3 regions of the Massilia sp. LMS1-1-1.1 genome follow, and region 3 is predicted to be linked to each of the others. Evidence: predicted binding sites of a transcription regulator. Region 3 holds the regulator's gene; each other region holds the start of a gene.
What was found. Region 3 encodes sigma-54, which starts transcription at its own class of promoters, with help from an activator protein. Its sites were predicted from a motif close to TGGCANGNAANCTGCTTT; they were not measured.
Positions count from the first base shown of each region.

Region 1: prpB (methylisocitrate lyase) is a predicted target of sigma-54. The motif match lies at 1,672-1,689, and genes of this name have one in related genera.
Region 2: MRBLMS1_RS17150 (EDSAP-1 family PEP-CTERM protein) is a predicted target of sigma-54. The motif match lies at 2,241-2,258, and genes of this name have one in related genera.

Region 1 is NZ_JBFPNG010000001.1:757,206-760,928, forward strand. Features, by position in the region: gene prpC (bifunctional 2-methylcitrate synthase/citrate synthase) at 1-652, opposite strand, end outside; gene prpB (methylisocitrate lyase) at 722-1,609, opposite strand; gene MRBLMS1_RS03480 (hypothetical protein) at 1,977-2,225, opposite strand; gene MRBLMS1_RS03485 (hypothetical protein) at 2,349-2,585, opposite strand; gene MRBLMS1_RS03490 (MBL fold metallo-hydrolase) at 2,761-3,618, shown strand.
Region 2 is NZ_JBFPNG010000023.1:476,083-479,805, reverse strand. Features, by position in the region: gene MRBLMS1_RS17160 (type II secretion system F family protein) at 1-17, shown strand, start outside; gene MRBLMS1_RS17155 (LytR C-terminal domain-containing protein) at 29-1,096, shown strand; gene MRBLMS1_RS17150 (EDSAP-1 family PEP-CTERM protein) at 1,164-2,153, opposite strand; gene MRBLMS1_RS17145 (hypothetical protein) at 2,344-2,718, opposite strand; gene MRBLMS1_RS17140 (hypothetical protein) at 2,870-3,181, shown strand; gene MRBLMS1_RS17135 (dodecin) at 3,209-3,415, opposite strand.
Region 3 is NZ_JBFPNG010000023.1:187,269-190,991, forward strand. Features, by position in the region: gene MRBLMS1_RS15855 (enoyl-CoA hydratase/isomerase family protein) at 1-576, opposite strand, end outside; gene hpf (ribosome hibernation-promoting factor, HPF/YfiA family) at 713-1,072, opposite strand; gene MRBLMS1_RS15865 (RNA polymerase factor sigma-54) at 1,142-2,620, opposite strand; gene lptB (LPS export ABC transporter ATP-binding protein) at 2,625-3,380, opposite strand; gene lptA (lipopolysaccharide transport periplasmic protein LptA) at 3,380-3,723, opposite strand, start outside.

The DNA.
Region 1 (3,723 bases), on a different contig from region 3:
TGGCCGAGTGGATGTCCGAGCCCGTGCCGGCGATCACGCGGCTGGTGAAGGTCGAGGCGTTGAATTCGTGTTCCGCGTACAGGATCAGCGAGGTGTGCATGGCTTTTTCCCACGACGCCGACGGTTTTTCGCCATGCAGCAAGTGCAGGAAGTGGCCGCCGATCGAATCGTCGTCCGTTTCCACTTCGATGCGCTTGCCGTTATGGCTGTAGTGGTACCAATACAGCAGCATGGAGCCGAACGACGCCATCAGGCGGTCGGCGATATCGCGCGCGCCCGGTGCGTTATGGTCGTCTTTTTCCGGCAGGGTGCAGCCCAGCACGGACACGCCCGTGCGCATCACGTCCATCGGGTGGGCGGCGGCGGGCAGCGCTTCGAGCGCCAGTTTCACTGCCGACGGCAAGCCGCGCAAGGATTTCAGTTTGGCCTTGTAGCCTTTCAGTTCGGCGGACGTCGGCAGCTTGCCGTGCACCAGCAGGTAGGCGATTTCCTCGAACTCGCAGCTGTCGGCCACGTCCAGGATGTCATAGCCGCGATAGTGCAAATCGTTGCCGGTCTTGCCGACCGAGCACAGCGCCGTGTTGCCGGCGGTGACGCCGGACAGGGCGACGGATTTTTTAGGCTTGAAAGTGGCGGCTTGCGGTGCGTTCATTGATTTCTCCAAAAATTGACTAGTCTCGGTTGCGTCACTGCGGGGCCGGCATGCGGCCCCTGCTTCTGTTTATTTCTTTTGCGCGGCGAACAGCGCATCGAGTTTTTGCTCGAAATCGTGGTAATTGATCGATTCATACAGCTCCATGCGCGTCTGCATGGTGTCGAGCACATTCTTTTGCGTGCCGTCGCGGCGCAGCGCCTGGTAGACGTTTTCCGCCGCCTTGTTCATGGCGCGGAAGGCGGACAGCGGGTACAGCGCCAGGCCCACGTGGGCGCTGCGCAGTTCGTCCAGGGTGAACAGCGGCGTGGAACCGAATTCCGTGATGTTGGCTAGGATCGGCACGTTGACGGCCTTGGCGAAGGTGGCGTACATGTCCAGGTCCGTGATGGCTTCCGGGAAGATCATGTCGGCGCCCGCTTCGACGCAGGCGACGGCGCGTTCCAGTGCCGCTTCCATGCCATCGACGGCCAGCGCATCGGTGCGCGCCATGATGACGAAGTTCGGGTCCGTGCGCGCATCGACGGCCGCCTTGATGCGGTCGACCATTTCTTCCTTGCTCACGATTTCCTTGCCCGGACGGTGGCCGCAGCGCTTGGCGCCCACCTGGTCTTCGATGTGCAGGCCGGCCGCGCCGAACTTGATCATCGATTTCACCGTGCGCGCCACGTTGAAGGCCGATGCACCGAAACCCGTGTCGGCGTCGACCAGCAGCGGCAGGTCGCACACGTCGGTGATGCGGCGGATGTCGGTCAGCACGTCGTCCAGGCTGGAAATGCCCAGGTCGGGCAAGCCCAGCGAGCCGGCCGCGACGCCGCCGCCGGACAGGTAGATGGCCTTGTAACCGGCGCGCTTGGCCAGCAAGGCGTGGTTGGCGTTGATGGCGCCGACGACTTGCAACGGGGATTCTTCCTGGACGGCCTTGCGGAATGCGGCACCTGCGGAGTATTGAGTCATGTGTTCACCTTATGGGTTTCGGATGGTCCCGAATGTTTCACGGAGTGGCTATGAGCATCAGTATTGCAAATGCCGTGCCAGGACCCTTCAGGCTGGACGGAAACCGTCGAATGCAGAGTGAAAAGGCAGGCAAACGGCCATGAGGCCACGCACCATGCGCTGTGGCGCAGCGGAACAGCGATATCACGTTTGGCGGCAAAAATGTTTCACTATTGTTTCACGAAACTCATTTTGAAACATTTATTGAAACACGAAACAGACGCGCAGACAAGGCGATGAAAGCCCAGGCTGGCAAGATGCGCAAAAAAACAGCCGGCGGGCGCCGGCTGATTTATACATCTGATACAACTGATACTACCAAGGCAAACTAGGCCAGCCGCACCAGCGGATTGGCGATGATATTGTCGATCTGGCGCACGGCCTCTTCGCAGGCGGCGGCAATGGCGCCCTCCTCGTCGTCGCGCACGAACTGCATGGTCGAGCCTTCGAACACTTCCAGGCCTTCCGCCGTGGCGCGTTCGATGTCGCAACTGGCCGACCATTTGCCATCGGTGGTGGGCACGGCCAGGGGAACGATTTCCCAGCCTTTATAGTGAATTTTAGAACTGCTATTCATGGGGTGCCTCCTTGGTGACTGACTCAATACTGGAAATCGTAGCATGAAGCGCGACTGGCAGCGACGTGTTTCACGCGCCAGCCGTCGCCAGGCGCACTTTCGGGCTAAACGATTTATGCTGGCTCAAGGGCGCAGCAAATTGTCCACTTCCGTCCTGGCCACTTCCAGGCCCGCCGTGCAAGCCGTCTCGGGCGCCGCATAGCCGCCCAGGGTGCGGCTGCGCGTGATCGCCTGCGCCTCGGGTTGACCTTCGCGCTGCAGGCGGTAGGTAAAATCCCATAAGTCGTCGTTATCCTTTTGCGGGGTCACGGAAATCGTAAAACCGCGGTATTGTTCGCTGCGTGCAGTGATATCGTTCATGAATTCCTCCTTGGAAGAATGAGGTTAGCACGCAGCAAGACACAGGGTGCGCACGGTAGTCGCGCGCATAGCCCCTCGCTTATCTGTTTTCCGCATGTTAAATGTTAATTTTCAACATTTTTTGAACGAAATCTGGCGATATAATGTTATTCCCTGCCCGCCCCCTGCCGCCGTGATGACTCCACAAATCCAAGCATTCTTCGACCCCGCCACCGCCACCGTCACCTATGTTGTCTACGAGGCCGATGGCCGGGACTGCGCCATCATCGATTCCGTGCTCGACTACGACCCGAAAGCAGGCCGCACCTCGACCGCCTCGGCCGACAAGGTGATCGCCTTCGTGCGCGAACATGGCTTGCAGTGCCGCTGGCTGCTGGAAACCCACGCGCACGCCGACCATCTGTCCGCCGCGCCCTATTTGCAGCAGCAGCTGGGCGGCGACGTGGCCATCGGCGCCGCCATCCAGACGGTGCAGCAGGCGTTCGCTGCCGTCTACCACCAGGACGGCGCCAGGGCCGACGGCTCGCAGTTCGACCAGCTGTTCGCGCCCGACCAGGTCTTTCATATCGGCCAGCTGGAAGTGCGCGCCCTGCACGTGCCCGGCCACACGCCGGCCGACCTGGCGTACCAGATCGGCGACGCCGTGTTCGTCGGCGACACCCTGTTCATGCCGGACGTGGGCTCGGCCCGCTGCGATTTCCCCGGCGGCTCCGCTGCCCTGCTGTACCGCTCCGCGCAGCGCTTGCTGTCGCTGCCGCCGCAGACGCGGCTGTTCATGTGCCACGACTACCCGCCCAACGGCCGCGAAGCACGCTGGGAAGTGACGGTGGCCGAACAGCGGGCCAGCAATATCCATTTGCGCGACGGCATCACGGAAGAACAGTTCGTGGCCATGCGCACCAGCCGCGACGCCACCCTCGACATGCCGACCTTGATCCTGCCCGCCATCCAGGTCAACATCAATGCGGGCAAACTGCCCGAGCCGGAAGACAATGGCGTGCGCTACCTGAAGATTCCGCTCAACGCGCTGTAACTCCCACGCGGGCCACGGCCCGCTCCCTCTCTCCCTTCTTCCGCCCCTGGCGCCGCAGGCTGCCAGGCCGGTAGCGCCACGTTCGCCGCACGCCCCCTCCCCCAA
Region 2 (3,723 bases), 290 kb from region 3:
CCATGGCCAGCCGCTGAAAGGAGTCACCATGCGCTTGACGATTTCCCGCCTTGCCGCCGCCTGCGCCTGCCTGGGCCTGGCCGCCTGTACCACGCAGTTGGCCCATGTGCCGGTGGCGGTGTGGCCCGACGCCGATGCCGCCTATGCGGCGGGGCGCCAGCATTTCGAGCGGGGCGACTTGCCTGCGGCGCAAGCGGCTTATGAACAAGCCCTGCGCCATGCGCCACGCCACGTGAACGCGCGCAACGGCTTGGCCGTGCTGCATGCGCAGCGTGGCGAACACGACGCGGCGATCGCCCATTGGCTGGCCTTGACGCAGGAAGCGGGTACGCCGCAGCCGCGGCAAGCCTATCTGTTCAGCAATCTCGGTCATGCCTATTATTTGAGCGGACGCGATGCGCAAGCGTTGACTGCGCTGGAGCAGGCCTGTCTGCTCGACCCGCTCCATGCGCTGGCCTGGCGGCATCTGGCGCAGGTACTCGAACGGCTGGGGCAGCACGAGCGCGCCGCCGTCATGCGGCGCCAGGCGGCCAGCTTGCAGGAACACGATGTGCGGCGCGATATGGCCTTGTTACGCGCCGAGGCACCGCCGAAGCTTGTGCCCGAGCCTGTGCCGGATGCGCCCGCCATGGCGCGCGTGGAGATCACGCAGAGCGATGGCATGGCCCGCTTGCGGCGCGTGTCGTCGGCCGTTGTGCGCAGCGTGCCCGCTGCCGCGTCGGTGTCTGTGGCGCCTGCACCGGCAGCTGGCGCGCCGCATCCGCGCCTGGAAATTGTGAACGGCAACGGCGTGCCTGGCTTGGCCGCCGCGCTGGCACGCAGCCTGGCGGGTGCGCCCGTGCAGGTGGTGCGCCTGACCAATGAAACCAGTTTCCAGGTGGCGCGCACGCGCGTCGAATACCGGCCCGCGCAGGAGCAGGCGGCGCGCCAGCTGGTCCGCCAGTTGGGCGCCCAGGTACAGACCCAGGCCGCCGACTGCCCCGCCAGCGAGCTGCGCCTGGTACTGGGGCGTGACCTGAGCGACCCCGCCATGCTGCACCGCTATTATCTGCAGCAATTGCAACTGGCGCGCCGGGCGCTGGCACGGCTCGGTTAAAACATCGTTGTCGGCATAAAAAAACGCGGCGCCTTTTACGGGCGCCGCGTGTTTTTCATGCTGCGGATTATTTCGGCTGGCGGCGGCGCGTAAAAGCCAGGGCCGCCAGTCCCATGCCCAGCAGGAAGAGAGTGCCTGGCTCCGGTACTTGCAGGGGCTCGATGACGACGATGTCGGTGCGCGTGGACTTGGAAAAGTTCAAGGTGTAGCTGCCGGCGGGCAGGGCGAAATTCGAGGTCAGGGAAAACATCGCAAAACCATTCGCAAAGGCGCGCGAGGTGGCCGGGTCGTTGGTGCCTGCCGTCATGTTCAGGCTGAAGGGATCGAGGCTGCCGACCGTATGGTTGCCATTGACGTCGCTGCCATTGCTGGCGTCGCCATCGGGCGCGAACTGGAAGATCACGCCATCGGCATTCGCGTTCGACAGGCAGCCCACGGGACTGGAAGTATTGCACGAGATATTGAAGATATCCATGATCGATACGCTCGACTTGTCACCCATGGTCGTCACGCTGGTGCGCAGATCGCGCCGTCCCATGAAGTTGAAGGTGATGAAGCCGGCGCTCGACAGGGTCAGATTGACGGAGCCGGTGAGCGTGTCGCCAGCCGTGGCCGTGGCGGCGCCGACCGTGTCGCGCTGTGCTTCCGCAACGGCGCGCACGGTGGAGCCGCCATTGAGCATGTTGCCGAATGCGTGCGCGTCGCCGCGTGCGAACTCCAGGGTGGAACTGGGGCTGGGCACGTAGTTATTTTGCGGCAAGCCGCCGCAGCCGCTGCCCGAACACACTTGCAGCACGTCGGCGTTGGCGGCCGGGCCTGTATTGACGGCGCGCGGATTGACGGCCACGCCGCCTTCGAAGAAGGCGCTGTCGCTGGCATTGCGGTTGGCGCCGGCCAGCGACAGCGCGCCGGCGCTGGTGGTGATGCGGAAATTGTTCAACTCATTGACGGCCAGGCCGTACGCACCGGCCTGCGCCTGACCGCTGGCCAGCAAGCTTGCCGCCGCCAGTGCGCCCAGCCAACCCAGGGTCTTGTTTCGTGTGTGATCGACGTTCATCGCAGCCTCTTATCGTAGTCAGTCTCGGAAAATCCGGGGGAGAAAGAATCCAGAATGACCTGCCTGGATTCATCTCGTAGACAGTGATAAGCAGCTTGCGTGCCACACAAAAAAAGCATATTGAATCAAGGGCTTGCGCAAAGCGGACTGAGCCGGTGGAAGCAAAGTGTAAGAAAGGCCGACGCCGTTTTCAGGTGCCCCGGTGATAGCCGAGGTGGCCACCCGAATTGCGCGCGCAGCCGCAACCGATGCGCGCCACTTCCTCGCCTTCCGCCAGTTTCCAGTTGGTAATCGTCGTGTGCTGCCAGTCGATGTCGCTTTTCTTGACAGGCTTTACCGTCAAGGTGCGTGTTTCCGCATCCGTGTACTCCATCAGCTCCTCGTCGTCGGCGATGTCGAAATGGCGGTGGATCAGGGAAATGCCGAAGCGGTCAAGGGCGCCGTAGCGTTGCAGCACGTCGCGCAGTTCGCGAAAGCAGGCGAGGTCGTCGGGTAGCAGCGGATTGACGGCGGAAATATCGGCGACGGGCTGCCATTGCATGGCGTGGATGTTCAGGCTGTGCATGATAGGCTCCTGTGCCCCGTGATGGCAGGACCAGGCTGCCAGAGGGGCACTGGCACGCCTGTCGAAACGTCCATCGTGGCCGCAAAGCCGCTACGGCGTTTGCGCCAGATCAAAGGTGCGGCACATCGCGCCTTGCCCGGTAAAATAGGCCATGGCAAACAAAACCCCCACCTTCCCCGGCGCACGCACGGGCCGCGGCCAGGTCCTGGCCGTGCTGCTGTCGAACCGTGACCAGTCCGGCGCCGAACCGCTGCAAGGCCGCGTCTCGCTGGCCGCCATCGTGAAAGCGCTGAAACGCAAATACCACTGGCCGATCGAGACGCACAGCTTTCCCGCCAACACGCAGGACGGTCGCGCCAGCTGGGCGACCGTCTACAGCTTGCCGGAAAAGGTCATAGCGACCGCGCTGGACAGCGGCGGGCGGGAATGGCTGGAGAGCCGGGGAGTACCTGGGCGGCGCTGAACGCGCCGCCTACTTTACTCGATCTCTTTATTCGAGCCGGAAGCCGACCTTGAGCGTAACCTGAAAGTGCGCCACCTTGCCGTCGACGATATGGCCGCGCGACTCGGTCACTTCATACCAGTCCATATGCTTGACCGTCAGCGCCGCCTTGGCAATGGCATCGCGTATCGCCTGATCGCTGCTCTCGGTCGAAGTGCCCACCAGTTCGATCAGCTTGTAAGTGTGTGCGGACATGATATTTCCCCCGGTAGGCAAGTCAGACAACGGGAGCCTGCTTTGCGCAAGCACGTGCTCATCTTGCGCTTAAATACGCTGGACGTCATTGCGCGGTGCAGCAATGCGTCAACCTGAATGACGATGCGTTTCAGTGTCCCGGATGGCTCCCGCAGGCGGGAGAAAAAGAAAAAAGGGCTACCAGCCGAAGCGGGTAACCCTTTGATTTCCTACTGAATTCTGGTGCCGACTGCCGGTTTCGAACTGGCCACCTGATGATTACAAATCATCGAAAGTCGGTATTCAGGACTGTTGAAGGTTGTTGAAAA
Region 3 (3,723 bases):
GGGCAGGTAGACATCGGCCAGGTCCGTGTACAGGGCGTTGGCCGCGCTGATCGTCAAGCCCGTCAAGCCCAGGTACAGGCCCAGCTGGCCGGCCAGGCGGGACAGGAAATAGCTGCCGCCCACATCGGGAAACAAGCCAATATTGACTTCAGGCATGGCCATGCGCGTGCGGCCCGTGACGATGCGCAAGCGGTTGCCGGGCCCGGCTTGCGCCACGCCCATGCCGCCGCCCATCACCACGCCATCCATCACGGCGATATACGGTTTCGGATAGAAATGAATTACATGATTTAACGCGTATTCTTCCGTAAAGAAATCTTCCAGCAAGGCGCTGCCGCCTTGCGGCGTGGCCAGGCCCGCATCGTAAAAGAAACGGATGTCGCCGCCGGCGCACAAGGCTTTTTCGCTGCTCGAGCGGATCACCACGGCGTCCACCTGCGGATCGTCGCGCCAGGCCAGCAGGGCCGCGCTCAGGGCGCGCACCATCTCCAGCGACAGGGAATTCAAGGCTTTCGGACGGTCGAGCACGATGTGCCCCGTGCGGTTGCGGATGGTAGTCTGGACGAAGTCGCTCATGGCAGGCGTGAAAGAAGTGAAAGTACAAACATTTTAGCGCCTGCGCGGGGAACATTGCGTTCAAAAGGCAGGGGCGCAAAAAAGGGCGCAATGTGCGCCCTTAGTTGATCACAACCGGTTGAAAGTCGCGGGCCGCTTAGGCGGGGGCGAATTCTTCTTCCGAGCTGTCTGGCAGATGCTTGATCGCCTCTTTACCGTGCCCTTGCACTTTGGTTTTGTATTTCATCACTTGCCTATCGAGCTTGTCGATCAGGGCATCGATCGCGGCATACAGGTCTTGTGCCAGGCTTTCCACATAGACAGTTTTGCCACTTAAACGCAGGTTGACTTCGGCCTTTTGACGTTTTTCTTTCTCTTTGAGGTTATCCACGGTCAGAATCACGGCGATATCGATAACTTGATCGAAATGACGTTTCACGCGCTCCAGCTTCGTTTGTACGTATTCACGGATGGCTGGTGTCACTTCGAGATGATGTCCGCTGATGGTGAGATTCATACACACTCCTAAAGATGATCGGGTTCGTGCGGTCCATCCTATCCGGCCCGCAGAGGAACCGAAAAAAACTTACAAACACTTACGCAGGCTCACTGGCGGAATTTTCAACGCTTCCCGGTATTTGGCAACAGTACGTCGCGCAATCACCATGCCTTGTTCCCCCAGCATGTCCGCAATCTTACTGTCGGATAAAGGATTTTTAGGGTCTTCTGCTCCTGTCAGTTGCACGATCAATGCCCGTATCGCCGTCGATGACGCTTCGCCCCCCGCTTCGGTGGCGACGTGGCTACCAAAGAAATATTTCAACTCGAACATGCCGTGCGGGGTCAGCATGTACTTTTGAGTTGTTACCCGCGAGATAGTACTCTCGTGTAAACCCAGTGTATCAGCTATTTCACGGAGCACAAGGGGGCGCATGGCAACGGCTCCGTGCGAGAAAAAGTTCTTTTGTCTTTCTACTATCGCCTGTGCCACGCGCAGGATCGTGTCGAAACGCTGGCGCATATTCTTGATCAACCACTTAGCTTCCTGCAACTGTGCGCCCATGGCGCCCTCGCCCTTGCCCTGCTTGAGCAAGTTGGCATACATGGCATTGACGCGCAGGCGCGGCATGACGTCGTTGTTCAGGGTCACTTGCCAGCCATTGCGCGCGCGCTTGACGACGACGTCGGGCACCACGTAATCGGACACGTCCGATGCGAATACGGCGCCCGGATGCGGATTGCACTGGCGAATCACCGTCTGCGCTTCGCGCAAGTCTTCATCGTCGCAGTCGAGGGCTTTTTTCAGCTTGTTGAAATCGCGCTGGGCAAACCAGGCCAGGTGCTTTTCCACGATGACGAGGGCCATGCGCCGCGTCACCATGGCGATGTGCGGCAAGCGCTTGATCTGCAGCGCCAGGCATTCGGACGCATTGCGCGCGCCCACGCCGGGCGGATCGAAACTTTGCAGCAGCGACAAGGCCGTGCGCATCTCGTCGGCATCGATTTCCAGCTCTTCCGGCAGACGCGCCAGGATGTCGTCGAGCGTCTCTTCCAGATAGCCATTGTCGTCGAGCGCGTCGATGATCAGCTCGACCAGCGCGCGGTCGCGCAACTCGAGCACCGTCACGCGCATCTGCTCCATCAGGTGTTCGCGCAGGGTGCAGTGATGGGCCTCGAGTTGCGGGCGCGAATCTTCGTCGTCGGGCGCCTTGCCCCGGCTCGCCTCGCTCCAGTCGCTGTCACCGCCGTCCGCAGCGGCCGGGCCCTCGCCCGCCTCGCCGTCAAAGGTTTCCGCTTCGGCCGGCGCGGCAGGCGCCTCCTGGCCTGGCGGCTGGGGCGGCGCTTCGGCCGGCGCGGCCGTGGAACTCAAGGCCCCGTCCGACAGCAGGCGCAGCGAACGGTCGAGCGGATCGTCGAGGCGCTCGAGCAAGGGATTGTCCGTCAGCAGTTGCTCGAGCTCCTGGTGCAATTCCAGGGTCGACAATTGCAACAGGCGTATCGATTGCTGCAACTGCGGCGTCAGTGCCAGGTGCTGCGAAGTGCGCAGCTGCAATGATTGTTTCATTGGCTTACATGCGGAAGTGTTCGCCCAGATAGACCCGGCGTACCGACTCGTTCGCGATGATGTCGTCGGGGCGTCCCGACGCCAGTACCGAGCCCTGGTTGATGATGTAGGCACGGTCGCAAATACCCAGCGTCTCGCGCACATTATGATCGGTGATCAGCACGCCGATATTGCGCTCCTTCAAGAAGCGCACGATGCGCTGGATCTCGATCACGGCGATCGGATCGACGCCGGCGAACGGTTCGTCGAGCAGCACGAAACGGGGATCGGTGGCCAGCGCGCGGGCGATTTCCACGCGGCGGCGCTCGCCGCCCGACAGGGACAGGGCCTGGTTCTCGCGCAGCTTTTCAATCTGCAAATCGGCCAGCAGTTTATCCAGGCGCTCCTCGATCTCGGCCTTCTTCAAAGGACGGCCTTCGACGGTCTGGATTTCCAGCACGGCGCGGATATTGTCTTCCACCGTCAGCTTGCGGAAGACGGACGCTTCCTGCGGCAGATAGGACAAGCCCATCTGCGCGCGGCGGTGGATCGGCAGGCTGGAAATGTCCACGCCGCTGATGTCGATGCTGCCGCCGTCCGACGGCACCAGGCCGACGATCATGTAGAACGAGGTGGTCTTGCCGGCGCCGTTCGGGCCCAGCAAACCCACCACTTCGCCGCATTCGACTTGCAGCGAGACATCATGCACGACTTGCCGCTTGCCATAGGTTTTTTGCAGACCGCGAACGATCAGGGTGCTGCCGCAACGAGTATTGTCCATTATTTCTTTCCTGGCGCAGGCGTGGCCGGCGCTTTCTCCGCTTGGGGCGCCTTGGTCTTCGGCTGGATCACCATGCGCACGCTGCCGCCATCGGAGGTGCTGGTGCCGCTGTCGGAATTTTCCATCTTGAATACTTCCTGGCGGCTGTCATACGAGATGAAGGCGCCATTGGCCACGTCGGTCACTTTCGTGCCTTCCAGGCGCGTCAGCTTGGCCTTGGAAAACAGTTTCACCACTTCCGTCTTGTTGTCGTATTCCACGCGCTCCGCCTCGCCCTCGACCCACAGGTCGCCCGCGCCATCGCGCTTCTGGCGGAACGTGGCCAGCTTGCCGGGATCGGCCC